3 regions of the Brevibacillus sp. AF8 genome follow, and region 3 is predicted to be linked to each of the others. Evidence: riboswitches for the same ligand, from Rfam matches in the RefSeq annotation. Region 3 holds a riboswitch; each other region holds the start of a gene.
What was found. A riboswitch is a leader RNA that binds a small molecule or an ion and turns the genes downstream of it on or off. The one in region 3 is predicted to bind lysine.
Positions count from the first base shown of each region.

Region 1: another riboswitch for lysine. It lies ahead of KB186_RS20290 (aspartate kinase); the one in region 3 lies ahead of dapD (2,3,4,5-tetrahydropyridine-2,6-dicarboxylate N-acetyltransferase).
Region 2: another riboswitch for lysine. It lies ahead of KB186_RS10730 (amino acid permease); the one in region 3 lies ahead of dapD (2,3,4,5-tetrahydropyridine-2,6-dicarboxylate N-acetyltransferase).

Region 1 is NZ_JAGQDN010000017.1:63,863-73,709, reverse strand. Features, by position in the region: gene KB186_RS20295 (YslB family protein) at 65-517, shown strand; gene KB186_RS20290 (aspartate kinase) at 567-1,808, opposite strand; lysine riboswitch at 2,040-2,227, opposite strand; gene uvrC (excinuclease ABC subunit UvrC) at 2,330-4,111, opposite strand; gene KB186_RS20280 (DUF2164 domain-containing protein) at 4,150-4,401, opposite strand; gene KB186_RS20275 (ABC transporter ATP-binding protein) at 4,525-5,238, opposite strand; gene KB186_RS20270 (ABC transporter ATP-binding protein) at 5,240-6,001, opposite strand; gene KB186_RS20265 (branched-chain amino acid ABC transporter permease) at 6,003-6,974, opposite strand; gene KB186_RS20260 (branched-chain amino acid ABC transporter permease) at 6,980-7,846, opposite strand; gene KB186_RS20255 (ABC transporter substrate-binding protein) at 7,995-9,176, opposite strand; gene trxA (thioredoxin) at 9,360-9,677, opposite strand; gene KB186_RS20245 (hypothetical protein) at 9,818-9,847, opposite strand, start outside.
Region 2 is NZ_JAGQDN010000006.1:42,196-52,042, reverse strand. Features, by position in the region: gene KB186_RS10745 (inositol monophosphatase family protein) at 204-1,004, shown strand; gene KB186_RS10740 (CGNR zinc finger domain-containing protein) at 1,037-1,594, opposite strand; gene KB186_RS10735 (DinB family protein) at 1,763-2,257, shown strand; lysine riboswitch at 2,342-2,527, shown strand; gene KB186_RS10730 (amino acid permease) at 2,640-4,088, shown strand; gene KB186_RS10725 (hypothetical protein) at 4,307-5,179, shown strand; gene KB186_RS10720 (hypothetical protein) at 5,316-5,507, shown strand; gene KB186_RS10715 (hypothetical protein) at 5,500-5,646, shown strand; gene KB186_RS10710 (TolC family protein) at 5,860-6,915, shown strand; gene KB186_RS10705 (aminoglycoside phosphotransferase family protein) at 6,987-7,898, opposite strand; gene KB186_RS10700 (aminotransferase) at 8,246-9,424, opposite strand; gene KB186_RS10695 (Lrp/AsnC family transcriptional regulator) at 9,421-9,847, opposite strand, start outside.
Region 3 is NZ_JAGQDN010000003.1:332,332-342,178, forward strand. Features, by position in the region: gene KB186_RS07910 (hypothetical protein) at 1-331, opposite strand, end outside; gene KB186_RS07915 (N-acetyldiaminopimelate deacetylase) at 605-1,738, opposite strand; gene KB186_RS07920 (aspartate aminotransferase family protein) at 1,742-2,956, opposite strand; gene dapD (2,3,4,5-tetrahydropyridine-2,6-dicarboxylate N-acetyltransferase) at 2,971-3,681, opposite strand; lysine riboswitch at 3,773-3,962, opposite strand; gene KB186_RS07930 (flavodoxin) at 4,103-4,543, shown strand; gene KB186_RS07935 (GNAT family N-acetyltransferase) at 4,612-5,160, shown strand; gene KB186_RS07940 (EcsC family protein) at 5,135-5,980, opposite strand; gene KB186_RS07945 (hypothetical protein) at 6,003-6,197, opposite strand; gene KB186_RS07950 (hypothetical protein) at 6,258-8,300, opposite strand; gene KB186_RS07955 (class I SAM-dependent methyltransferase) at 8,490-9,290, shown strand; gene KB186_RS07960 (type 1 periplasmic-binding domain-containing protein) at 9,287-9,847, shown strand, end outside.

The DNA.
Region 1 (9,847 bases), on a different contig from region 3:
CTCTTACGATGTCATGAATGCGAGTCCCTTCTCATAATCTAGTACAGACAGGAGGGAAGCACATATGAAAGAGAAGGATCAGCTTGCAGCACTGTTGCCGCCAGAGACCATTCCCTATGCGGAAAGAATGAATATGCCCTACCTTGGCTATCATCTTCTACGCGAAACGCTGACTAGTACCCTGCTAGGCGATAGTGAAAACCATATTCTCTATTGGATAGGAAAAAATATGGGCCGCCAAATCCCCATTCAATCTGCAACAGGTCCGATTATGCCTTTTATTCGGCTCGGATTAGGCCAGCTAGACGTCGTGGAGGAGACCAAACAAACGATCGTCTATTCACTCACTCATTCCATTTTTAGCTATCAGTCTATAGAAAGACTAGGATGCAGTCTTTCCTTTGAAGCCGGGATCATCGCTGGTATGATTGAGCAATGGAAAGAAAGAGAAACGTTTAGCAAAATCGAAATGGAAAGCTCTTCTGACATACGTATCTCCGTACAAGTGGCGTCATGAACAAAATGCCCCCTCTACCTATAAGGAAGGGAGAGGGAGCATCCATTTTTTATACGCCGTGCACGACTGCGGTTTCCTCAACATCCAGACCATAGGCCGAATGCAGACTGCGAACAGCCAGCTCCGTCAAGGCGGCTGGAATGACGCAAGAAACCTTGATATCAGATGTAGATACCATTTTAATAGAAATTTCTTTTTCTGCCAGAACGCGGAACATTTCGGCAGCAACCCCTGGATTGTTGATCATTCCGGAGCCAACAATGGATACTTTGGTCAAGCTTTCCTCGAAATCGACTTTTTCAAAACCAAGCTCGTTTTTGTTTCTGTCCAGCGTATCCAGTGCTTTTTTCAGGTCATCCGCTGCAACTGTAAAAGAAATATTCGTAACAGTCGCATCATAAGAGCTTTGGATAATAATATCGACGTTCACCTGGTTGTCTGCCAGCGTATTGAACAGACGGGAGAGCGTCCCGACCTTGGCAGGCATGCCGACAACCGTGATTTTGGCTACATCTTCATCATGTGCAACTCCACTTACTACTCTACCTGTTTCCATGTTGGCAACCTCCTCAACGTACGTACCATCTTCGGCAGTAAAGCTGGAGCGGACGACCAGCCTTACCTTGTATTTTTTCGCAGCCTCTACTGACCTAGGATGAAGAACCCCTGCACCGAGGTTCGCCAGCTCCAGCATCTCATCATACGAGATCGTATCCAGCTTGCTCGCAGCTGGAACCATTCGTGGATCAGCTGTATACACCCCGGACACGTCTGTAAAGATTTCGCATTTCTCAGCGTTCAAGCTCGCTGCAAGTGTAACCGCAGATGTATCCGATCCACCGCGGCCGAGCGTCGTAATTTCACCTTCGTCACTGATCCCTTGGAATCCTGCCACGATGACCACACGACCGCGTCCGAGCTCGGATTGAATCCGCTCGGGATCAATCTGCTTGATCCGCGCTCTTCCGTGAATCGCCTCCGTGGTGATTCCAGCTTGCCAGCCCGTAAGAGAAATAGCGTCGTAGCCTTTTGTATGCAAGGCCATCGACAAAAGCGCGATCGATACTTGCTCCCCCGTGGTCAGCAGCATATCCATTTCACGCTCGGATGGGTATGCGCTAATCTGCTTGGCCATGTCTACCAATACGTCAGTAGATTTCCCCATCGCAGAGACAACGACTACCACATCATGTCCTTCCTCTTTGTAGCTGATAATTCGATCCGCAACTCGTAAAATTCGCTCAATGGTACCTACAGAGGTGCCTCCGTATTTCTGCACGATCAACCCCATGCGGCTTCTCTCCCTTTTTCTCATATCCAATGTTGGTATTTATCTCGTATCGTATGGTTTTTCACTATTTTCTCTATAAGGAAAAGTCTTGCATTTTTATTTTACAAAAAAGGCACCGACAAGGAATAAGACCTGCCGCTGCCTACTGTTTCGACATACCGGTTCCTCCCTCCCAATACACGCGGACAACGAAGATTGACAGTTATCACCATCAAAACTCACATTGACACACCGTGAGATAGCTCTCCATCTGACAATTGGTCATTGTGCAGATGACAGTCCTGCATTTGTTCAACGCAGGCCCAGCATGGAGAAAAGCGGGTTTCCCTCCACACTTCGGCGAATTCCCCTTTCCCGTCCCCTTCACAGATACCCGATCTCAGGGTGGTACTCTTGGTTTTCGCGCCTCTACCTCACTCCATAATGGAAGTGAGGCTAACTATTCTGTTTGAATCGGATTATATCATGAGTCTAAAAATGGATCAATTCCTTTTTAAAGGTTACTCCAAAAGTTACATTTGCTAAGTGTCGAGCTTGCGCAGATGCCCGATGATTTCTTTTGCCAGCTTGTCGCCGATCCCTAATTGGCGGAAGTCTTCGACGGTCGCCTCGCGCATTTTCTTCAAAGAGCCAAAATGAGAGAACAACAGCTTGCGCCGCTTTTCACCGATACCCGGGATCTCATCCAATTGCGACGAGAGCATCGTTTTGGTCCGGGATTGTCTATGGAACGTAATAACAAAACGGTGGACCTCGTCTTGGATGCGCTGCAACAAATAAAACTCATAGCTGTCACGTCTAAGATTCACAGGCTCTGGCGGATCTCCGTACATGAGCTGAGCAGTACGGTGCTTCTCGTCTTTCGCGAGTCCACAGACAGGAATATAAAGACCGAGCTCGTTTTCCAGAACGTCCATAGCCGCACTGATTTGGCCTTTTCCACCATCAATCACAATCAGGTCGGGCATTGGCTGGTTTTCTTTTAGCAAGCGAGAATAACGTCGCCGAACGACTTCTCGCATGGAGCCGTAATCATCTGGTCCTTCGACGGTTTTGATCTTGAATTTGCGGTATTCCTTTTTGTCAGGGCGCCCGTCTGTAAAGACAATCATCGCAGACACAGGCTCTGTTCCTTGAATGTTGGAGTTGTCAAACGCTTCAATTCGATGAGGAACCGGAATCCCTAAAATGTGACCAAGATTATGCACCGCTTGGACCGTCCGAGCATCGTCTTTAGACATCAGGGCGAACTTCTCCTGCAAAGCAATGCGGGCGTTCTCGGAAGCCATCTTCACGAGCTCATGCTTTTTGCCTCTTTTCGGCGCATGGACTTTGATGCCCAGCCATTCACTCAAAAGCTCTGGTTCACTCTCTTGCGGGAGCAAAATTTCTTTCGGCAGCGCATTTTGCTTATCGTAGTAGAACTGGCTCACATAAGACATGAAGTCTTCGGTTTCGCTGCCATAGTATGGAAAGGAAGTCGTCTGACGCTCGATCATCTTCCCTTTTCGCATATAGAACACCTGGATACACATCCAGCCTTTTTCCACAGCAAACCCGATAATATCGCGGTCTACCGTATCGGTGAACGTGATCTTCTGCTTCTCCATCACCGCTTCGATGCTCTTGATCTGATCGCGATATTCCTTGGCTCGTTCGAACTCCATGTTTTCTGCGGCTTGGAGCATTTTTTCCGTAAGGGTTTGCTTCATTTCCTCATGGCCACCATCGAGGAACCGGCTGATTTCATCCACCAAACGCTGATTTTCCTCAGCCGATACCTCGTATACACAGGGCGCAAGACATTGCCCCAAATGGTAGTAAAGACAAACCTGCTTGGGCATATTGCGGCATTTTCGCAACGGATAGAGGCGATCCAGCAGCTTCTTTACCTCGGAGGCATCTCCGGCATTCGGATATGGACCGAAATATTTGGCTTTATCTTTTAATACTTTACGGGTAATCTCCAGACGTGGCTGCGCCTCATTCGTAATTTTGATATACGGATACGTCTTGTCATCGCGAAGCATGACATTGTAGCGCGGATCGTGCTCTTTGATCAGGTTGCACTCGAGGATGAGCGCCTCGATCGCTGAGGATACCACAATGTACTCAAAATCCACGATCTCACTGACCAGCAGCTGCGTCTTCCCGTTATGACTGCCTGTAAAATACGAGCGGACGCGGTTTTTCAGCACCTTGGCTTTTCCTACGTAAATGATTTCCCCGCTCGCGTTTTTCATCAGGTAGCAGCCTGGCTTATCTGGCAGGACGGCCAGTTTATCTTTTAAGGAGCTGTTCATGGCTGCTCCCTCCTCTTTGCTCTATATCTGCCTTGCATCTATTTATTCTTGTGAATTGGCTTTTCCAATACATACAGTTCATCTTCCAAGGAACTCATCCGTTCCACCAGCAGCTTGCGGCTGTCTTGCACCCCTTGATTGTAATAGAAGGGACCGAGCTCTTTTGAAAAAAAGGCAATCAACTCTTCCGTCTCCAAATTACCGAGTGTCTCTGACCGTTCTTCTTTATAGTAACGCTGTACTTGATGAACAAGATATTCCATTTGCTCTCTCGTCAATTTGGTTGGCATCGTATCCGGCTTCCTTCCCTTTTTCGCATAAGAGAATATACGTTCTACCCTTCATAGTACCATGGAATCAATACGAAAAAAACTGCCGCCTCATTCCATGGCGACAGTTTTTTATAGGCAGACCTAGTGCTTGCGACCGCCCAAATATGCTTCTTTTACACGCTCGTCGTTTAACAACGATTCTCCTGTGCCTTCCAACACGATTTGCCCTGCCTCCAGCACATACCCGAAATCGGCAATTTTGAGGGCCTGTTTGACATTTTGCTCCACGATAAGAACGGTCGTACCTTCCGCATTGATTTCTTTGATTACCTTGAAAATGTCCGCCACCACGATAGGAGCCAAGCCCATCGACGGCTCGTCCAAAAGCAGCAGCTTCGGTCGAGACATTAATGCGCGGGCAATGGCTAGCATTTGCTGTTGACCACCAGACATCGTCCCTCCCAATTGGGAAAGCCGCTCCTTGAGGATGGGGAACCAGATCATCATCTTTTCCATGTCGTCCTTGATGCCTTGTGCATCGTTGCGCTGGAATGCACCCATTTCCAGGTTTTCCAGAACGGTCATCTTTCCGAGGATCGCACGCCCTTCTGGAACCAACGCCAGTCCGGCTTTTACGATTTGATGGGGTCTCGAGCCCTCTATGCGTTGACCACAAAACGTAATCGTCCCTGCTTCTGGCTTCAGTTGACCTGCGATTGTACGCATGGTTGTGGTTTTGCCCGCTCCGTTCGCACCGATCAGCGAGACGATTTTGCCCTCAGGCACTTTCAGCGTAATCCCACGAATCGCCTTGATTTGACCGTAGGAGGTCGTCAAGTTTTGGATGTTCAGCATCTTATTCGTCCTCCTTGCCGAGGTAGGCTTCAATCACATCTGGATTGTTTTGTACCTCTGCCGGGGTACCGTCAGCAATTTTGACCCCAAAGTTGATACATACGACCTTTTCACACAGATTCATGACCAATCCCATATCGTGTTCGACCAACAGGACAGTCGTCCCGTCATCGCGAATTTTTTTGACCAGCTCCATGAGTGCTTTCGTCTCGGTCTCGATCATTCCGGCAGCAGGCTCGTCCAACAGCAAGAGTTTTGGTTCAGTAGCCAGTGCCCGTGCAATCTCCAGACGTCGTTGTTGACCGTAAGCCAATGTATCCGAGCGGACATTAACAATGTCAGACAAGCCTACGAATTCGAGTAACTCCTCGGCTTTTTTGGTAACCGCTTTTTCTTCCGCACGTTGTCCCGGTGTTTTCAAAAGGGAAGCCCAGAAGCCTGCCTTCATGCGCGAATGACATCCCACCTTCACGTTGTCCAACGCACTCATGTGACCGAATAGGCGAATATTTTGGAACGTCCTTGCAATACCCATTTCGGTAATTTTGTTTGGCGCCATGCCGTTTAGCTTTTGCCCAGCAAAAGAAAAGGTACCCGTTGTTGGTTCGAATATGCCCGTTGCCATATTGAAAATGGTCGTTTTCCCCGCACCATTCGGACCGATCAAGCCGACAATTTCGCCCTCTCCGACAGTAAAAGAAACGTCACGAAGAGCGGTGATGCCGCCAAAGCTTTTTCCTACGTTCGCAAGTTCCAGCAACATCTTATACTCCCCCCTTCGCTTCCTTGTCCGATGATTTGCCCCGACGACGCTTGAACAGCTTTTGGAACGTATCGGCACCGATCAAGCCATGCGGACGGAATGCCATTACACCGACCATGATCAAACCGTACATGAGCATTTTGTACTCGGCCAAACCACGCAGCACCTCCGGCAGCGCCGTAAGAACCAAGGCACCAAACAGCGGCCCCCATACGACTTCGCTGCCGCCGATCACGGCATAAGACAGAATTTCTACGACTTTATGATAGTTAAAATCATCTGGCGTAATCGTCGTCGTAATGTGGGCGAACAATCCTCCACATACCCCTGCCAAAATTGAACCGATCACAAAAGCAAGCATTTTATAATAATTGACTTGCAATCCCATCGCTCGTGCCGCCGTTTCATCTGCTTTGATCGCTTCAAAAGCACGCCCAAGACGCGAACGGTTCAGACGCAGCGTCAAGAAAAGAACGAAGGCAAACAGGAGCAGCATAAACACAAAGGTCGATAACGACTTCATTTGCATGACCGAAATGCCAAGAGTTTGCGCTTTTAACCCCATTGCTTTTTCAAAATCGTACAAATAATTCCCAACCGATTGAAGTCCGGTCAATCCAAGAGCCCCGTTTGTTATCTCCATATTAAGAAAAATAACGCGAATCACTTCACCAAAGCCAAGCGTAGCAATTGCCAGGTACAAGCCGTGGAGCTTCAATGTCGGAGCACCGATCAACAGTGCAATCAGTCCTGCTACCAGTCCTCCGATTATGATGGCGATAAACAGCGGTACGTCCGCTTGCTTCGTCAAAATACTCGCTGTAAAAGCGCCAATGCTCATAAAGCCCGCATGTCCCAAGGAAAGCTGGCCCGTCGAGAGCGTAATGTAAATACTGATCGCCAAAATACTGTTTAACAAGATAAAAGTCAGTACTTGTAAGTTATATGGATTGAGAATGTCCAATGTCTGCACCTCCCTTACGCTTTGCGTCCAAATAGTCCTTCCGGCTTCAAGAGCAAAATGAGAATGATCAAGCCAAAAGCAACCGCATCCCGATACGACGAGTCTCCGTACGCGACAGTAAACACCTCGATAATTCCGAGCAATACGCCGCACACCATAGCCCCAGGAATACTGCCTACACCTCCTAAAATCAAAACGGCCAAACCTTTGAAGCCAAGCGTCATCCCCATCGTCGGAATGAGAGCGGAATACGCCATCCCGATCAATATGCCGGCGACACCTCCCAGTGCCGAGGCAAGCATGACGGTCACGACAATGACCATATTTGTGTTAATCCCCAAAATATTTGCGGTATCCGTATTTTCAGCCGTCGCGCGAATCGCTTTTCCCATTTTCGTTTTTTGAATCCAAAAATGCAGGACGAACATCAGCAACACAGAAATCCCCAAAATAACGAGATCAACACTGCGAATTTGAATGATGCCCAGATCAAAAGTGGTATCCCCGAAGGATTGCGGAAACGCACGGGAGTCAGCACCGAAAAACTTGTGCATGGCTTCCTCCATCAAAATGGCAAATCCGATCGTACTGATCAAAGACGCCAGATGGGGTACATTTTTCTTGCGAAGGGGGCGAAGCGCTGTATACTCCAGTACAAGACCCAAGATCGCCGATATGACGACTGCCACGATCAGCGCTACCCCTAAAGGCATATTAAGGCTGGTCATCAATACCAAGCCAACTAGTGATCCAAAAATAAAAATTTGGCCGTGTGCCATATTAATGATTCCCAAGACACCAAAAATGAGCGTATATCCCAATGCGATCAATGAATAAGTGCTACCAACTGTCAAACCATTGACTAATTGCTGCCAAAACAAATGCCTCACCTCACTGTTAAGTCGTTACCATCCCACGATGATTGAGTTATTCTCGCTGGATCAGCAAGCGAAGAACATGATCTGGTACTTTCTGATCCAGCGAGATAACCGATAGAAAAAGAAGCCCGGAGCGACCCCGGGCTCGATCCTATTCAAACGGGACGAATTTGCCTTCTTTTGCGACAACGACAACCGCATCACCAATCGGATTGCGTTTCTCGTCAAAGGACAGTTTGCCGGATACACCTGTGAAGTCTTTCAGCTGAGCCAATTGGCCGCGCAACTCTTCGCGATCTGCTTTTCCTGCGGCAAGCAGTGACTGCGACATAATGTATAGCGAGTCGTACGCTTGAGCTGCGAACTGATCAGGCTTTTTGTTATATTTGGCTTCGAATGCTTTTACAAAGGCTTGTACTTTATCATCTTTCTTTTCAGGACTGAATGGAGTCGCAACGATCAAGCCCTCAGCAGATGAACCTGCAATTTCAAAAACTTTCGGATTATTGAAACCATTGCCGCCAAGAATTGTCCCTGTAAAGCCCAATTCACGTGCTTTTTTCACAACCATGGAGCCTTCTTTGTACAAGGCGGACACAAGCAAAGCATCTGGGTTTGTTTGCTTCAGCTTGGTCAATTGTGCCGAAAAGTCTACGTCGCCATTTGCAAAAGTCGCTTCACCGGTAATCTCCAAGCCCAGCTTTTCAGCGGTTGCTTTCATGACCTTGTAGCCATTCACGGAGAAGTCATCGTTGGATGCATGGATGAGTGCTACTTTTTTCAAGCCATTTTTCTCCACGGCTGCTTTCATAGCTGTCGGGATTGCAATGGACTCAGGCAATGAATTGCGGAAGACGTACTCCCCGATATCATTGATTCCTTCTGACGTGTTGGAGATACCAAAAATCGGAGTCTCCGCCTCGTTTGCTACTGGTCCTGCAGCAAACATTTCCCCGGAAAGTGTCGGTCCGATAATCGCCACGACATTATCCTGATTAATCAGTTTATTTACTGCATTAATCGCGCCTTCTTTTTCTCCGGCGGAGTCTTCAAACTTCAGTTCAATCTTGAGCTTACCTTTGTTCGCTTCATTCAGCTCTCCCAACGCCAGCTCCAATCCTGCTTTTTGCGCTTCTCCATAAGCTGCACCAGATCCTGAAAGGAAACCAACGACGCCGATTTTCGCTTGAATCTCTTGTCCGTCGGCGGCTTGTCCAGAGCCACTTTCTCCTGCCGCAGGAGCAGTTGTATTTCCTCCGCTCGAACATCCGACCATCAATACTGCCCCTAGCGAGATCGCCGCCAGCGAGCGCATCAAATGAAATCCCTTCATTAGAAAAGCCCCCTCTATTCTCGAAATAAATTGAATATATGAAGTTTAATCAAAGTATTCTAAAAACGCAATTATTTTCGCTCAAGTAAACTTAATTTTTTGACAAACGATCGTTCAGAATTCCGTTTTCAAACATAAGAAAAAGCGGCACATGACTATGCCGCTTCATTCGTTGCTTTACTCTTACAGATGTTTCCCTACAGTTGCCATGAGCGCTTCTTTTGGTTGGAAGCCAATCACTTTGTCAACTGGTTGACCGTCTTTGAATACGATCAGGGTTGGGATGGACATTACGCCAAAACGACCAGCAGAATCTGGGTTGTCATCCACGTTTACTTTGACGATTTTGAGCTGGGAGCCCACTTCACCGTCAATTTGCTCCAGTACAGGAGCGATCATTTTGCAAGGGCCGCACCATGGAGCCCAGAAGTCAACCAGGACTGTACCGCCTTGCTCTACTTCCTGGGAAAAGTTTTGGTCGGTAGCATTTACAATTGCCATAGAAGTTACCTCCTTGAATTTCAATTACTAAATAAAGGTTCCTAACGGTTATCAGTATATCATTCAAACACCAAATTGACTACGCCGCTCCACACTTTGCCCTGCACTTCTCGTTATAGTCTGTCCAGTCTGACCGCACCTTATTGCCCGACTTGTTTGAGCCGGTTAAT
Region 2 (9,847 bases), on a different contig from region 3:
ACATGTGCATAACTTGTGAATCTCGACATTTTCGTGGTGTTGACGAACTAATCCTTTCATAGTAGTATTCAAACATACTACTTAATTTCTCGTGCAGCATATCGAGACTGAGACTGATTTTGGTCCTGAACTTGCTGAAAAGTATGGAAACCATTAAGGAAACTACTCGATTTTTACCAAAAAGAGAAGGGATGAGAATTGTTATGAATCTACAAGATGTGCAATTTTGCGAGGAACTGGTAAGAAGTGTTGGAAAGGAGCTGCTAGTGGAATTTGAAAAAGGCGCGCCCTGCCACAGCAAGGAAGCAATGGCTAAACGCTTTGAAGAGGTAAATGCCGTGGTTGAAGCTCGATTGAAGCAATCATTATCCGAGCGTTTTCCCACCTATGAATTCTCTGACGCGGAATTCGATCTGGCTGCACAGGAACAGCCTGAATTCGCAAGTCCTTACTGGGTGATGGATGCAATCGATGGAGCAGTTCATTTTCTGCAAAATATGCCGATGTGGGCTACTTCCCTCTGCCTGATTGACGGAGGACGCACAGTTGTTTCTTTTGTCTATGATCCATGCCGTGATGAACTGTTTACAGCAATTGACGGGGGTGGAGCTTTTCTAAACGGACAAAAAATCAGTACCTCAGCCAAATCGCAGCTGAGTGAGTGCATTTTAGGTACACTCTTTGCTTCCTCCGAGCCAATGAACCACTTGGTCGGTAAGTATACAGCAAATTCCTTGACAAGAGTGATGCCAGAGGCTTTTGCCATCCGCATGCAAGGCGCAGTATCACTCCATCTGGCCTATGTGGCGTGCGGGCGACTCGACGGTTACTGGGAATATGGTGAAGGGGTGTATGATTGGCTGGCTGGTGCACTTTTGGTTCAGGAAGCCGGAGGCAAAATTACTGATACACAAGGAAACGATTTTTGCTGGAAAAGCTCAGGCATCGTAGCAGCAGGTTCGTCCATCTACCCTAAGCTGGTCCAATTGACCCCAGCTTCATAAATGAACAGATAAAAAGGGTGAGCTTTAGCGCTTCACCCTTTTTCCTTTTTCCGTTCACGAAAACGGCGGACCTTCATCAAGTTTCCGCACATTTTGTCATCACACCAGCGGCGCACCCGGTTGCGGCTTTCATCATAAAACACCCAGCGGCAATCCTCGTTGTCACATATTTTGATTCGCTCAAGATGCTGTGGGGCAAGCAACTCCGCGAAAGAAGCAGCAATTTGTGCCATCACGAGCGGCCAGCCCTCTGTTGAGCTAGATTGCTTTTGCCTGTAGCCGCCCTCCTCCTCTACAAACAACACCTGCCTATGAAATGGGGCGAGGGCCAATACTTTGTTCAATTCCACAAGGTCCTCCTCTTGGAATCGGTCCCCATGCACAACGGTTTCCAGCATACGTCTCAAACGTTCGCGCAACTGCAAAAGAGACGCGGCATACTCCTCATCCATAGGTAGCGGAGCGGTTAGCTTGTATGTTTGCAAAAAGGATGACAGCCATTCCTGGTTCTCCAGACGATTTTCCCAACGACCAGAACCGCGCCAATCCCTCCAATCACTATTTAAAAAATCGATACAAAGCCAGTCCATGGCATCATCTCTCCTGACGAAACCCTTCATTTTTCTCTCTTGTATGACCATACAGGATATGGTAATCTCTATTTGTAACCACCGTAATTAAATTAACTGGTTACACACTCATTTCTTACTGTTATTATAGCGTTTCATCAATCTGTTTCACAGACGAGGAGGAAGCGTATGAATCGGAAGGAATTGCTTTTGCACGGATGGGAATGTGCGTATGACAAGGAAGACTGGTATCCCCCCTTAAAAGAAGTGCTTTCCGGAGTATCAGCAGCGGAGGCTAGCTGGCGCCCTGTAGGAGAAGCAGCTAACACAATCTGGGAAAACGTCAGTCATCTTCTGTATTACAAAGAACGTCTGTTGCATCGTCTTTTGGACACCGAATTTCATGGCTCTGCCGAGACGAACGATGATACCTTCACCCCATCCGGCGGTCCTGATGACGAAGAAGCTTGGCAAGCTACCCTTTTGCGAATGGAAAGCGTCCATCGCAACATTCATGAACAGCTTTCCTTGCTGACGGATGAAGAGTTAAACCAGAAGGCTACCTATACACCGATTTACCAAAACGTCATGAGTCTTGTCTTGCATGATGCGTTTCATACGGGACAAATTGTCCAAATTCGCAAGCTGCAAGGCTCTTGGCCTGCCAGACGCTCATTTGAATAACAAAATTTCACATTGATTAATCCCGAACAATCCTTTATATTTGATGAATCACATAATTTCATACATGTTATCCTCATCTTTCACGGTGAGGATAGAGGTCGCGGCTTTTATATCATCCTGTACGAGATTCAGAGAAAATCAATGACTCCAGGTAAGGAAAATCCGCCGAAACTCATATCGCGTCTCTGTGCGATTGGGTTGGGGCTGTACTCGAAAGGGGCAGAACTGTCACGTTTGCATGCCAAGCAAACGTGGTGAGCTATCTTCAGTGAAGGCTTGGTGGGGATTGGATGATACCGCCCTATGCCATTTTTTGGCTATGGCGGTTTTTTAATTTCCGACCTTCCTTCTCAAAAATCAAGAAAGGTCGTGCAAGCAGCTTATGTCACAAAATCAATTGCAACGTGGTTTAAAAGCCCGACACCTGACGATGATCGCCATTGGCGGGTCGATTGGGACGGGATTGTTTCTCGCGAGCGGAGGCTCGATTCATTCCGCCGGGCCAGGTGGAGCGTTAGTCGCCTATCTCGCCATTAGTATCATGGTTTACTTTTTAATGACTAGCTTGGGGGAAATGGCCGCCTTCATGCCTGTTTCCGGTTCATTTTCGACGTATGCCACACGGTTCGTCGATCCATCTCTCGGCTTTGCTCTCGGTTGGAACTACTGGTACAACTGGGCCATTACCATTGCCGTCGAGCTGTCAGCTTCCGCACTCATTATGAAATATTGGTTCCCGGATACCCCAGCGATAGTGTGGAGCGCTTTGTTCCTCGGATTGCTGTTCGCCTTGAATCTCCTGTCTGTGAAAGCCTATGGAGAATCTGAATATTGGTTCGCCTTGATTAAAGTAATAACGGTTATCATCTTTATTATTGTCGGTGTGTTGATGATTTTTGGCATTATGGGCGGTCAAGCAGTTGGCTTCCAAAACTTCACCAAAGGCGACGCGCCATTCAATGGCGGCTTCATGGCCCTGCTCGGTGTCTTTATGATTGCCGGATTCTCTTTCCAAGGGACGGAGCTGGTTGGTGTCGCAGCTGGAGAGAGCGAAGACCCCGCCCGCAACATTCCGAAGGCCATCCGTCAAATTTTTTGGCGCATCCTGCTCTTCTACATCCTCGCTATTTTGATCATCGGGTTGTTGGTTCCATACGATAATCCAAATCTGATCAGTGGCGACCTGACGGATATTGCGATCAGTCCGTTTACGATTGTATTTGAAAATGCCGGATTTGCTTTTGCAGCATCCGTCATGAATGCCGTTATTCTCACGTCTGTATTGTCTGCTGGTAACTCTGGCATGTACGCATCTACACGCATGCTGTGGAACTTGGCGAAGGAAGGAAAAGCACCAAAATGGTTCGCAAAAGTAACAAGTAATGGCGTACCTATCAATGCCTTGATCTTGACTGCGCTCATCGGCGCCCTTGCTTTTCTGTCCTCTCTGTTTGGGGAAGGCGAAGTGTACGTATGGCTTTTGAATGCGTCTGGTATGTCAGGCTTCATCGCTTGGCTGGGAATTGCCATTAGTCACTACCGTTTCCGCAAAGCGTTTATCGCTCAGGGCCGTGACTTAAGCGAATTGCCTTATCGGGCAAAGTGGTTCCCGTTTGGACCGATTTTTGCCTTCATCATTTGCTGTATCGTTATTTTGGGGCAAAATTACTCCGCATTCTTGGGTGGAACGATCGACTGGTATGGCGTCGCGGTCTCTTACATTGGTTTGCCTCTGTTCTTAATCATTTGGCTCGCTTATAAAGTCACGCAAAAGACAAAGCTCGTCCCTCTTGAACAAGTTGACTTCAGCATGGATGAATACACGAAATAATCGAAGAAAAAATACGGACTTCCGTTATCTGAACGGGAGTCCTTTTTCATGCTAAACAGTATATTAATAATTGCCCGAAAAGAGCCGATAGTATAGAAAAGAAGCAATAGAGATCCGTTTCCTTCCGTTCTCGCAACTCATACTAGTCATCTGATAAAAGGTAACCATGATCTCCTGCCTTCACGACTGAACATGAATCCATGTGAGGAGAGTAGAACATGCACATCCAATCGAATAACCGCTACCTACCCCCCCAGCTATCCACTAACCAACTTGCACCCCAAATGGTGACAGGAACTCGTTTAGAATTGCCCAGATTGCCCGAGTACGATACAGTAGATCTTCGTTCTCACAAAGCACGCGAGCTCCCTGCTGATGCCATCGAACACCACAGCGTCCAATTTTTCTTTAGCACAGAGATTAACCAGCGCTTGGATAAAATTTTCGCAGATAAACCACCTGAAGCTCGTAAGGCCTTTGATCAGATCCTCGAACGTAATTTTTTCAACTCCCAATCCACCTACACGGATGAAGAAAGAGCTGCTTTGGTAGAGGTCGGATTAACCCAAGGCAAATATTTGGCAGACCAATACATGGCTGATGAAAAAAATGCTGCTGAATTTTTGGATACCCTCCATCTGCTCGCTAGCGTTGCCAAAACACGAAAAGTTGACCCTGCGACTGGCAGTGTCAGCTACGTAGAGCTTCCGCAAAAACCACATGGGGCGCCGGACGACTATGTCAATCCGTCCAAACTGATGGAACGATATGACCCGGAAGCCTACAAAAAAATGCAAGCGGCTACCACCAATCAAACAGAGAAAGTAAGCATGCTGATTCAATTCGTCAAAAAGCTGCAACATCGTCCAGACTGGATCGCACAATACCGGAACGAACAAGCTACACTTCTCTCTGATTTAAAAAATACTAAAATCACTAACCGTTTTGAGAATGTAAATACAAAGGACACCACGGAATTTGTTCGTCAAATGAATACGCTCGCTGAAAATGCTTCCTTTTCTTCCTTTACACCATTGCTTCAAACGAATCTTGCCTCTTTTATGAAGATCCTGTCCAAGAAAACGAGTTAACTGCACAAAGATGATCTACAGCCTCTGCCCGAGCTTCTCTGGGACTGGGGCTGTTTTTGTGTGCCGTTTCCTTTTCCAGTTTAGGAAATTGACAGGCAGATGGTGGACATACTAACCCGTAAAGGAGGAGACGAACATGGATGACAATCGCGAAAACGACCTGCCTGATTTTAAGCAACTGGATGACAGACTGATCGCTCAACCTCCAACTAGTCCAATCCTCGCGATCCGTACCAATCTGGACAAGGAACCAAATGACATCGACAATCCGTATGTGCAGCAAGACTCTACACCCACTGGACAAAATAAGGGGGAAGCAAATGACTGATCGTATCTCAAAAGAAAAGCCTGACATGGGTTATAACGGAAGCAATATGCATGGTTATTCCCTTACACCAAAGGAAGGGACATTGAACCAAACTGCCAAGTCGGCTGCGGAAAACAAAGAAAACAGGGACAAAGAATAGTTCTTTTCCCATTAGAAAAACAAATCCCCTTCTGGGAAACAGGCAGATGCTCCTTTTGCCTTTTCCGGAAGGGGATTCCTTTTGATTTCGACCAAGAACATGGTGAAAAACATTTTTTTATTGACGAAATTCAGTTGGAAATATATACTTTTCATGGATTTGATAATGAGAATCGTTATCAAATTCTTTTATATATGATCAGGAGGTTGCCCCATGAAATCCAGGCTCTTCAAACACATTTACAGTACAACATTAGTCACTTCTCTCCTCACAGGTGGCGCCCATTTGGCTCTGGCTGCTCCACTTGTGGCCACTGCTGAACAGACGGATGTTTCCCCTTTGTCGCTAGATTTCGCAGTCGAACAGGCAATAAAGAACAGCGTCGATCTGGAGCTGCTTCGGCTTGAATTAGATATTACGAAGTACGAAACCTCCATTACACTGAGAGAAAAAGAAGAAATCAAAAAAGCTGACATCATGACTCTGGCTGATGCCAAAAAGAAATTCGAAGACGCTGCCAAAGCGGTCAAAGAAGTGGTTGTCGATGAAGTCGCCCTGAATACGCAAAAAAACACCGTTCAATTGCAAGTGCAAAAAGCATTCTTCGAAGTCCAATCATTAGACGCCAAAATCAAAGCGCAAAAGAAAAGCTTGCAAAGACAGTACTGGTTGGACTCCCAAGAAACAGAAGCTCACAAAAATCTCGCTGCCCTTGAAGCCAGCTACAAACAAACATTGGCCAAGCTCAACGATTTATTGAACGAAAAAGCAGACAGACAATGGAAAATGATCTCCACTGATCTGACTCAGGACGAGCTGCTTTCCCTGGAGCAATGGCAAGCAAAAGCTTTTGAAAAACGTCCTGAGATGATCAAGGCACAAGCAGAAATAGACTTTGCCCAAGTTAGAATTGATTACACGGCAGAGTATTCCGCTCTCAGCACACATAAAGGTACAATCGCAAAAAATGAGCACAAAAAAGCAGAACTGCAAAAACAAAAAACACAGAAGAAAATCGGTCAAGAGGTAAGTGACAACTATACGAAGCTACTCGCAGCGAAAAAGGCATTAGAGGAAAGTACAACAAAGAAAGAAACCGCATTGGAGCGCTATCAGGCAACAATCGATCAATATAGATTAGGGAAAGCATCGATGAAAGAATTGATGGAAGACGAAGCAAACCTGTTTGACTCTGAAACAAAAGCAATCGAATCGGTTTACCAATACAATCTCGCTGCTGCCACCTTGAATCAGTCAACTGGCTATTAATATTTCGTATCACGAAAAATCTCATTTATTCATTTAAAATAAAGAAGGCTTCATCCCACAGGGTGAAGCCTTTACTCATTTAACAGCCTCTCAAAAACTCTCGGCATCACTAAACGCCCACCGTCTGCACCAAAATCCTCTATGAACCACCAAGCTGACAGCACACTGTGGCAATACGCCCATGCTAACACTCTCTCTTTTTGCAAGGACAGCGCCTTCGTCAGCCCATCGACCCGCTGTTTCATTACCTCTTCTAGCCCATCCTCTGGCAAATGGTTCAGCAAAAACGGAATCACCTCGTATTCCGTCTCCCCAATCAGTCCTTTCGGATCAATTGCCAGCCACGGCTCTCTTTCTGCACGCAAAATATTTTCATGATGAAGATCACCATGCAGCAAGCACGGTTCTTTTTGTGTGGGGAGAAGCTTTTTGTACCATTGCATGGCCTGCTCCACCATTTGCTCAGGAATTAGTCCTGTCCCCCCTTGGAAATGGGGGCGAATCTGTTCCAGTCCCACAGCCCAGTCTGCTATCGTCGGGAATCTCGACGCAAGCTTGCCAACCCTCGAAATGGGTGTATGCATTCTTTTGATTACGTCCGCCAAGCATTGAATTCGCTCGTCTTCGCTACTCAGCTTGTCCAGTGTCTCTCCTGGCATGATGCGCTCCAAAAGCATCATCCCTTTTTCCTCGTCAGCATCGAGAAGCTGCACCATTCCCCGCCCTGCAAAACCCCGAATCGCTGCCAGCTCTCTTTGCCATTCCACGCCAGGCACTCCCAGCTTCAGTACTGCGTTTGTTCCATCCTTCAACACAACTGGTGCGACAAAATTATAGGAGAGTGGAAATGGCTCTAGCACTTTTAATGACCACCGTGCTTCGCAATCTGCAATCAACTCATGAAAGGAATCCAGCCAGAGACACCCCGCTTCTTTATGTACGCCCGTAATTATTTTGGTAAAATGGGTTGGCAGTGAAATCATTAGGAAAACCCTCCTCGAACAACCTTCAAAACATCCTTTTGCATTTGCTTTCAAGCTGTTCCCTTCCCACAGCCGCGTAAGAAGAAGCGCATTTCCAGTCAAGCGCCTCTGGAGCCCATCCCAGCCTTGGAAAAAATGGTAGGGAATTTCAGCTTCACCTATGAAACACTTCATCGAAACTTCTACGTTTGAAGCGCTCCCACCATTTTTTCCGAGGCGGCCAGTGAATCCCCCCTTGCGGGGCGTAGGCCGAAGCGTAGACTGGAAATGCGCTTCTTCCCCACCACAACCACTCGTAAAAAAAGGAGCAGCTTGAAAGCCGCCCCCCCTTTATTTCCCGGAAAATGTTAGGACAGTCGTCCCATCAAGCGCTCCATACGTTCCAGCGCCTTCTTCAACTGCTCCATCGATGTCGCATAAGAGCAACGGATATGTCCCTTTCCGCTTTCGCCGAACACATCTCCAGGTACAACAGCTACCTTTTCCTCCATCAGCAGCTTCTCCGCAAACTCAGAAGAGCTGAGACCTGTAGAAACAACAGACGGAAATGCGTAGAATGCTCCATCCGGTTCATGGCAAGTCAATCCGATATGACGGAATCCATCTACTACATAATTGCGGCGCTGACGGTAGCTCTCGATCATTCGTTCCATATCCGACCGTCCATGACGCAGGGCTTCCAATGCAGCCATCTGAGCCATTGTCGGAGCACACAGCATGGTGTACTGATGGATTTTCAGCATGCCTGCGAGCAAATCAGGTGACGCGCAGACATATCCCAAACGCCAGCCGGTCATCGCGAATGCTTTGGAAAAACCGGAGATCAGGATCGTCCGATCTTTCATCCCTGGCAGAGCTGCGATACTATCGTGCATACGACCGTAGGTAAGCTCGGCATAAATCTCATCGGAGATCACCATGAGGTCGTGCTTTTCGATGATCGGCAAAAGTGTTTTCCACTCTTCAGCCGTCATAGTCCCCCCGGTCGGGTTATTTGGATAGCAGAAAATAATTGCTTTTGTACGTGCGGTAATGTGCGTCTCCAGCTCTTGCGGTGTCAGTTTAAACTGGTTTTCCATCGTCGTTTTCAGGAAAACCGGCACACCACCAGCCAAGCGAATAACTGGTTCATAGGAGACATAGCAAGGCTCCACGACCAATACTTCATCACCCGGATCGAGAATAGCACGCAGTGCGATATCAATCGCTTCGCTGGCACCGACCGTCACGAGAATTTCTGTCTCTGGATGATAGCTGACAGAAAAACGTTCTTCCAAGTATTTCTGAATTTCCACACGCAATGGCAGCATACCTGCATTGGATGTATAAGCTGTATGTCCACGCTCCAGCGAAGAAATCGAAGCTTCTCTCATGCGCCAAGGAGTAACGAAATCAGGCTCCCCAACCCCTAAAGAAATGACTCCCTCCATCGATGCTGCCAAATCGAAAAAGCGGCGAATGCCCGATGGCTTCAACGATTGAACTGTACTGGATAAACGGTTTTTGACTTTGACTTGTGTACTCACGGCGTAACCACCATCCTGTGATCTTCGTCACGATCTTCCAGCTCAATGCCATCGTGCTTGTAACGTTTCAAAATAAAATGTGTAGCTGTTGAGACAACCGAATCAAGAGTGGACAGCTTTTGCGAAACAAAAGTAGCTACCTCTTTCATCGTTTTGCCTTCCAAAATAATCGACAAGTCATAGCTTGCACCAGACATCAAGTAAACAGCCTTCACTTCTGGGAAACGGCAAATTCGCTCCGCCACTTCATCAAAGCCGACGTCGCGCTTCGGCGTCACTTTTACATCAATCATGGCGTTTACGTACGGATGATCTTCCACACGCTCCCAGTTCACCAGCGCTGGATATTTGACAATGACCTTTTCGGCTTCCAATGCTGCAATCGTCAGCTCAACGACCTCGGTTGGCTCACCGATCATTTTT
Region 3 (9,847 bases):
ACGTACGAGGCACATTTTTGTCGCTGTATCCTTTGACAGGGTTGCTGAAAACAACATTTTTATTGCGGGTCTGCTGAATCCCTTCGACCACAATAATATTTACGTTTGGCTTAATCACTTGCAATTTGCCAGATTGCTGATCGTAATCGGCGAAACCACCGAGCTTGTTCACTATTGATTCAACCGATTCGGCCTTGGATGCTGGCATTTCACTCGCAACGGTTTCTGCGCCGAAGAATACGCGCATCGCACCCTCTCCAAGCGCAGTAGTGCTCCCCACCCCTGCTGCTACAGTCAACGCCAACAAGGCCGACAACCATGCTTTTTTCATGTCAATAATCCTCCTGTATGTGTGCGCGGCAGCGCTTGTTTTTCCGGAATTTCTTCTCCCTAGTTTATACGTTTGGAAAAGGAAATAGTTGTGCTGCCCTGATAAGTTTTTTCAACAATATCCACATTATCCACAAGCACAAAAACCTTAGGAAGAAAGACTTATACACAGAGATGTTAGTAACTACTTCTTACCCTTGACCAGAATACGGGCGGGAAGGACACAGAAAAAAGAGCGGCTATCCAGCCACTCTTTTTTTGTTCCTGACACCTGCTACTCCTGTTGCGAAAGCCATGTAAAATACCGGGAGACCAGTCGAACAGCAACCTCGATCGCGTCTTCGTTCGGCTCAATTTTGGAATGGTGCAAGCCGTACGGCGTTTGCACACCCAGCCAGAACAAAAAGCCGGGGATTTCTTTCAAAAAGTAACCGAAGTCTTCTCCGGTCATGGCTTCCTTGCAGGTAATGAGAGTTACCTCTGCACATTGTTCCTGTACCCATTGCATGAAGTCTGTCGTTAGCTGCTCCTCGTTGTAAACCTGGCAGTAGCCAACACCGTAATCAATCGTTGCCTGGCAATCAAAGCCTATTTCCACTCCCTTTACGAGAGATTCAATGCGGCTTTTGACGAGTGCCATCGATTCCATCGAAAAGGTTCGGATGGTCCCTTCTAGCCTGGACTTCTCCGCGATGATGTTCTGCTTCGTCCCGCTCTCCAGCTTGCCAATCGTTATGACGGCCGAATCCAATGGATCGATATTGCGCGAAATAATCGATTGAAGCTGAGTCACAAGATGGCTTCCTGCAACCACCATGTCATTCGCCTTGTGGGGGAAGGCTGCATGCCCCCCTTTGCCAACCAAATCAATGTACAACTCAGAAGTATTGGCAAACAAAATTCCTGGCTTCGTCGCAATATGACCAACTGGATATTCCGGCGCGATATGCAGGGCAAAAATGCAGTCCGGTCGCCAGTCTGCAAACTCTTCACTTTCCATCATCGGTTCAGCACCGCCAGGGCCTTCTTCTGCCGGCTGAAAGAGAAACAACAAATCATCTGCAATCGGATGCTCGGTAAAATGCGTCAGGAGGCCAAGAGCAATTGCCATATGCATGTCATGCCCGCAAGCATGCATGTATCCTTCATGAAGCGATCGAAACGGATAGGACGTTTCCTCTACGATCGGCAGGCCATCCATATCCGTCCGCCAGGCAATTAATCGTTTTGGCTCTGTTCCTGCCAGCTTGACCAAAATGCCTGTCCGCCACGTTTTGATCTCGATTCGCTCCTGAGGCAGCTTTTTCAAATAATCGAGCAAGTATTGTTGCGTCTTCACTTCAGCGAAGCCTGGCTCCGGTATTTGGTGCAGGTCTCGGCGAATTTGTGTAAACAAGGAAGTCGTCATGGTCTACGCCTCCTTTTTCGTACTTGTTCTTGCTGTTAATTGCTCCTCAAACACGGCAAGGAAACGGTCCACATCGGCTTTGGTCAACGTCAGTGGCGGAAGCAGACGAACAATCGTTTTCTGCGTCACGTCAACGAGAATTCCTTCGTCAAGCAATGCTTGCTGCAAGTGGCTTACCTCTTCCGGGGTGGAAGAGAGCGGAATTCCAACCATCAAGCCTTTTCCGCGCAGGGATTGCAGCTGATCCGGAAGGCGCGTTCGCAACGCTTCCAAGCCCGACCACAGGTACGCAATCACTTCTTCTACGTGAGCGATGAAGGCTGGATCAAGCAATTCGTCCAACACGACATTCCCCAGGGCAGCAGACAGTGGCGATGGTGCGAATGTCGTTCCGTGATCCCCTGGTTTGAACTGATTCATCAGCTTTGGACCAGCGATGACACCGCCGAGGGGAAGCCCTCCTCCTATACCTTTGGCAAAAAGGATAAGGTCTGGCGTTACGCCTGCATGCTCATAAGCAAAGAGCTTTCCTGTTCTGCCCATTCCTGTCTGGATCTCGTCCATGACAAAGAGCATACCTTCTTGCTCACAGATCGCAGCTACCTCTCGCAAGAACGCTTCAGATAACGGTACGACACCGCCAGAACCCAATACTGGCTCCATGAGGACCGCAGCGGGTCTTGCTTCCTGGCAAATCGCTCGCAATCCTGCCGTGTCCTCCACATCCAATTCATAAACAGGAAAAGCTGGCTGAGGAAAGTCTTGATAGACGTGAGCCTGCCTCGTCAGACGCACTGCTCCGAGTGTTCGCCCATGAAAGCTGTTGCGCAAGACAACGATGCCTTCACGACCAGCTCCCTCATTTTTTGTCCATTTGTGAATCAGCTTGATGGCAGACTCTGTGGCCTCTGCACCAGAGTTGGTGAAAAACACCTTACCGCTGATGCTGTTCGCAACCAAACGCTCGGCTAAACGAATAGCCGGCTTGTTTAAAAATACATTGGAAATATGCAAGAAGCGCTCTCCCTGCTCACGCAGAGCCTGTACAATGCGCGGATGAGAATGCCCCAAAACGTTTACCGCGAGTCCGGTAAACAAGTCGAGATAACTCTTCCCGTTCGTATCGTACAAGTAATTTCCTTCGCCTTTGTCTATGGCAATCGGAAGTCTTTTGTAAGAGGAGACGATATATTGTTCATCGAGCGAACGCCAGTCCATGTGCACTCTCTCCCTTACAGCTGACGTAGCTCCTGCTTGATCTCTGTCTTGGAACGAGTTTTTTCATCGATTTGCTTGATCACACGTGCAGGCGTTCCCGCAACTACTACGTATGGAGGTACATCTTCAATGACGACAGCGCCCGCTGCAACGACAGCACCTTTTCCTACGCGTACACCTTCCAGAATGACTGCATTTGCTCCGATGACAACATCATCTTCGACAACAACTGGCTGTGCAGACGGCGGCTCGATAACGCCCGCGATAACCGATCCCGCACCGATGTGGCAGTTTTTCCCGATAGTTCCACGTCCACCTACTACAACATTCATGTCGATCATTGTACCTTCACCGATAACTGCACCGATGTTAATGGAAGCACCCATCATAATGACCGCGTTGTTACCAATTGTCACTTGGTCACGGATAATTGCGCCTGGCTCAATACGCGCTTGAATCCCTTTTGTATCCAGCAATGGAATGGCGGAGTTGCGACGGTCACTCTCTACTACATAATCTTCAATTTTGTCTGCGTTAGCAGCGAGCACTGGCTCAATCTCTTTCCACTCACCAAAAACAACACCAGTAGGACCAGTAATGAAAGCTTTGGAGCTCGCACCGAAGTCGATTCCCTCCAGGTTCCCTTTCACATATACTTTCACGGGTGTTTTCTTTTCGCTTTTTTGGATAAACGCGATAATTTCGTTGGCATCCATCATATTCATTGTTACATCCTCCTCAAAATAACAGCATGGTAAATCAAAAAAAGCAATGAGTGCATTCGCTATCTCATTGCTCTTGATACTACAGAAGCAAATAATAAATAGCGCTCCACAAAAAGACGTAAGGTCCCTTGTGACAGGATGTTCATTTTTCATGAGACACCCCAGCCTGTGCTACGTAGGGGCATAGCATAAGCTTCGGCGCTTTAGCCTTTCTTCCTTCTCCTGCCCCCTGGCAGATTGCGAAAAGACTTACTCTTCTTCGGCGCACCTCTATTTAGAGTACATTATTATAATTTTATTTAACTCTACCAAAATCAATGAAACGTGGCAATAAGAAAAAAGTTATTGACAACGATTCTCATTTTCATTATTTTATTTATTGAGAATGATACTCATTATCCAATTGGAGGGTTTACGTTTTATGAGCATTTTGATGGTTTACGCGAGCATGACAGGGAATACACAGGAAATTGCTGAAGCAATTGCAGAAGGTATTCGTTCCACTGGTGCTGAGCTGGAGATAAAAGAAGTGATGGATGCAAACGCAAAAGAACTCGAGGCTTACGACGGAATCTTGCTTGGCGCCTACACATGGGGCGACGGCGAACTCCCAGATGAATGCATGGATTTTTATGAGGAAATGGACGACATTGACCTTAGCGGGAAAAAGGTTGTTGCTTTTGGCTCTTGCGACTCCGCTTATGAGCATGTCGGTGCAGCAGTTGATATTTTGCTGAAAAAGGCGAGCGAACGGGGAGCAGAAACACCAATGGAAGGATTGAAAATCGAGCTTTCTCCTACTGCAAAAGAAGTGGAAACTTGCAAAGCATTTGGGGTATCGTTTGCTGAATTGCTCGGATAATCGGTGTTTCCCAAATACTCTGGCATATGCTATACTATCAATCCAACTTTTTCAGGAGGATTGATCTCATGACACTACATACGGACGAGATTCTCTTACGGCCTCTCCACCAACAAGACGCAGCCGAGCTCCTAGAGCTTCGGCTGCGCAATCATGACTTTCTCCAACCATTTGAACCGATCCGCCCCGCTTCATTTCTGACCCTCCCAGTACAGCAAGAACAGATTTCACAAGCGCAGAATGATTTTGAACGTGGCACGGCCTATGCTTTCGGCGTATTCTCCCGGGAATCCGGAAAGATGATTGGGCGTATTGCGTTGTCAAATGTGGCACGCGGCGCATGGCAAAATGCAACGATTGGTTACTTCATGGATCAGGCGTGCAATGGCAAAGGCTATACGACATTAGCCGTAAATCTTGCCCTTCGCTTTGCTTTCACGGATGCTGGGCTACACAGGGTACAAGCGGCTGTAATGCCTCGCAACCAAGCCTCCATTCGTGTCTTGGAAAAAAACCGTTTTCGCCATGAAGGCCTTTCGTTACGCTATTTACAAATTAACGGCGTATGGGAGGACCATCTTATCTACGCTCTTACAGCTGAGGAGTGGTCTTTGTAATCTCCCCACTCTTTTCGCTATCGCGCAGCCGCTCCAGGATGCGCCGTTTGCGGTACAGCATCATCCCCGCTTCGGCGACATCCTGTACGGTTGAGCGATTCAAATACGCCCCGAACAAAATACCCGCAATGGGCACCATTTGAAATAACTTTTTCCACCCAAAGTTTTCTGTGTACGTTACCACGACTTCACGCCATCCCTGCAATTGCGCCATTACCTCTCTCTGGGCAGTTGGGTCATCAAAGCGGGAGAGCTCAGCGAGTATCGCTTTTTTCCCTACGATGTCCGATGAAGCAAACTGCAGGCATTTGACGACAAACAGCCGCTCCTTCTTCTCTTCCGGTCGATAGCCATAGGCAAGCGCCATCTCTTGTAAAACTTTTAGGGATGTCCCCATCAATAACGGGATATCGATCGCAAGGGTAAATATCCCCCCGAAGCCAGTCGTCGCACCTTGTACCGTGGCAAAATTCGCACGTGAATCCTTCAACTCCATGGCGACTTCATTCATGATCGTAAGCGGAACAGCGGCTATCTCCTCCTTGCCAATAACAGAAGTGCCCTGTCCCTCTAATCGTTTGCCAAACCGCTTGTATATCGGTTCATCCTGCACCAAATAAGTTCCACCTGTTTCAAGAAAGGCTGCCATTTCATCTACGGCTTTTCCCAGCTTCTCCTGAACGAATGCAGGCGTAATCCGATCCAACAAAACAAAAGGAAGTCTGCCAAGCTTTTCCCAGAACCACAAGTCGTTCTGGTCCTTCTCCCAAGCCTCCACTTCGTGTAATGCCGTAACCAATGTCTCCCTAGACTCCTTCAACACCAATAACCTCCCTGGCTGCTCACTCAGATTCTCCTCGCTTCCACTGACATTGGTTGCGCAAGACGGACTTGATATAGTCCCGCAACTCTTCTGACGTGGCGTGACAGACGAACTCTCTTTTATGTCTTACGATCCCCAGCTTCAAATGTTTCACTTGCTCTCCTTCGATCCGAAAGCCGAACTTTTCTAGGATTGCCTTCTGCTCATTTGTCACAGGACTTCCTCCCCTTGTAGTCGAAAACCCCCATGCCAAATTGCAAGGGGGTCTTCCTACCTACTTTACTTCAATTGTCATCGTCAATGTTTCATTACGCTCATTTTCATCGGTTTTCTTGGTGTGCTTTCTTTTGGAGTTGATAACTGTGCAGGTTTTATTGGTGAGCGTATTCGTTACCTTGATCTTGTATTCCCCAGGCTTATCCGTATCGATATACCTTTTCAAATTCAGTGATTCAAGTCCCTCACCATCGTCGCCATCACCTTTGCTTGGCTTGATGCTGGCGATTTCTTCTTCCCCGAAAAAGATCTCGATCCGATTTTCTGAGGAAATGGTACCGTTACTGTGCTTCCGATTGGCACCAATACCAATTTCTCCATGTTTCCATTCAAATTTCGGCATATAGTAGGACTTCTTTTCGCTCTTATCCCTGATCTTTTTGGATCCGACAAGCTCAGCATGAGTAGCGATCAGTCTTAAGTCTTCCCATTCTTCGAGATTATCGCCTGCATTCACGGTAATCTTTTGTCCGTCCCGGTATTCCTTCCCGCTCTCGCTTCGAAGAAGAAGTGGCGAACTTGGCGGAGTTACACCTGTATCATCCGGCTCACATGACGGATACGACTTGATTGGAGGCGAATCTTCTATCACTTGAACGTAGCCGCACCATACCTGCGACGGGTCTCTTTTGCTATAGTAGTTGACTTTGTAGCGACCTGGTTTGTAACCGGACAACAGCAATGCCGTGTGATCCCAGCTCAATTTGCTCTCGTCGGCAATGACATTATCGATCGCCCATACACCCGGCCCTTCATCATCATCCGCTTCACTTCCATATTTGATGTGTTCGGCAGCAGTTGCCAGCCAGATCACATGAACAGGATTCTGATACAGCTTGATTGTATTATCAGAGGAATACAGGTTCATCTTTTCTACCGTCGGTGTTGATTGTTCGTTCTGCTGCATCAACACATCCATCGTGACATTTCCATTAGCAGGGCCGCAGGCATTAGGTGCACCTGGTATTTGTATTTGAACCGTTGTCGCCGAAGTATCGCCCCACATAGACGATGTCTCTTTTTGCCCCGAAACAGGCTCAAAGGTAACAGCGATTGTGATTCCGGCCAGTCTCTCAGGAATGTCCACCTCAAAGTGCTGCGCGTCTGTCAAGGTTTGTCCGGTTCCGTTCACCGACCATCTTCCTGGGATTGGCGAATACAATGGAACCTTCCCTGGTGCTGCTGGAGCTGTTATTTTCTGATCTTGCGTGAGCTTTTGACCACTTGCATCTGTCCCCATGTACAGCTCTGCAACGCCTACTTGAATCATCGTCATCCAAGGTGACATGGTAGTATCATCAGGAACAAAGAGGAGCTCGTACTGCCCCGTCAACAATGTCCCCGTCGAAAATATGGTTTCTTGAACAGACCTCATTTCTGTATTCGTGGACTTATTTGTTAATTTCCAAGTGCCCGGTACAGAACTAGTAAAGTCGTGTGAACCCATCATTCCAAAAATCGCCGTTTGTCCGCCGCTTGGTACTGGTTCTCCCTCAGCCTTTTCCCCATTAAATATGCTCGGGTAATTTTGGGCCTCTACCAGAAATCGCACATGCAACGTGCTGCTCTTCCCTTTGGCATCCGTCACAATAAAGGTCAAGGTATGCGAGCCGGCAGATAGCTTTTGTGCTGGAATGGTAAACCGAGGCACTTGCCATTTGAAAGAGGTCTGTGGGGAGGTAGTTTCGGCTTGATACTCCGATAACTCTACGCCATCCAATAAAACTTGCTTCCGATTGAGGTTAGTGCCAGTTCCATAAGTGGTCTGTATCACGTCAATATCAAGTGGTGTCTCGGGAGGAAGAATAAACTCATCATTCTTCACCCAGTTCCAACCATTTGAATCCAATCCTGCAACCTGATAATCGTTAAAGATAACCATATCGTGAACAGGCTGCTGCCGGAGTGGCTTAGATACTTGGCTGTTTTTTTTCATGGATGCTGTTGCCCCGGCCCCCATGGCTGGCAGTACTGACACACCTGACAAAAAGGTGCCCGTTGCCAAACACACTAGAAGTGCTTTTACAACCCATTTTTTCACGAATTGTCCTCCTATTTCTTCCTTTCAATTTTTCAACTGTGATCATTCGACAAAAACAGCGAAATATCCTTTACAATCACAGAGCTTTTTGCGCCATCGGTATAGTTAAAAACTATTCAGTTTATAATTTATATAGATTTGACTTATATCCCCCCAGTTGGTAAAAATGGATGAAAGGGAGGGATTCGGATGGTTCAAACCAATCAATGGAATGCCGGGCTATACGACGCCAAAATGAATTTCGTTTCTGAATACGGCAAAGGTTTAGTGGACTGGCTACAGCCGGCTTCTGGAGAAAACATTCTTGACTTAGGCTGTGGAACAGGTGACCTGTGTGCTCAACTATCGCTTGCAGGAGTTAATGTGACAGGAATCGACTTTTCTGCCGCCATGATTGAGGCTGCTCGTCAAAAATATCCGCAGTTTGCCTTTGAAGTAGCCGATGCACATACGTATCGTACAGATGTCAGCTACGACGCTGTCTTTTCTAATGCCGCACTCCACTGGATGAAACGTCCTGCCGAAGTCATTGAAACCATTTGGTTGGCTCTAGCTCCCGGTGGACGCTTTGTCGCTGAATTTGGAGGGCAGGGAAATTGCGGACAAATCACCAAGGCATTACGGACTGTTTTAGCACGAAGAGGAATATCTGCCGACGAGCGCTCGCCTTGGTATTTTCCCAGCATAGGAGAGTACACGACTCTTTTGGAAAAGCAAGGCTTCCATGTCGTACTTGCCTCCCATTTTGATCGCCCGACAGTCATGGCTGATGGAGACCTGGGGCTGTCACATTGGCTGAATTCTTTTTGCAGTCCTTTTTTCGCGGGACTGTCCTCAAATGAAATTCAGCAAGTATGTAGCGAAGTCACTGACTTACTGCGTCCTGCTCTGTTTCAAGAGGGACACTGGGTGCTCGATTACAAGCGTATTCGCGTCATTGCCCATAAGAAATCAGAGAAGGATACTCTACATGGGGGAGCTGCACAATGACCCGTATTGGCTGTCTCCATGGACATTATTCGAATATTTCCCTCTTATCAGATGCGTTCGCAGCCTTTGACGTAGAGCTCATTCATTTTGTTGATCCAGGTTTACTCCTGCAGAACGAAGGAACCTCTGTCCATACCAAGGAACAATCGCATGCCAAATTACGTGAGCAACTAAACTGGATGCGAAACTGCGGGGTCGATGCAATCGTGATCACATGCACGCAGTATGCTGCACTGGTAACACCAGAAGATGAAGCAACTGCCACTGTTCCACTCTTCACAATCGATGGATCTTTTTTTCATGAGCTTGCACGGCATACTGAGCCACAAGTTCTGCTGTTCTCCAATCCCGCTACTGTTCAACCTACGATGGAGCGTCTCGTGAAACACGCCCATTCTCACAGCCTTCATCCAGAGATACAAGTATCTCTCGTCGAAAATGCTTTTGCCCTGCTCATGGAAAACAAGCAAGAAGCTTACAGAGAAGCGATAAAAGACGCCCTGTATCAGCTCCGCCAAACGTTTCCAGACCAACCTATTGCAGTGGCACAGCTCTCC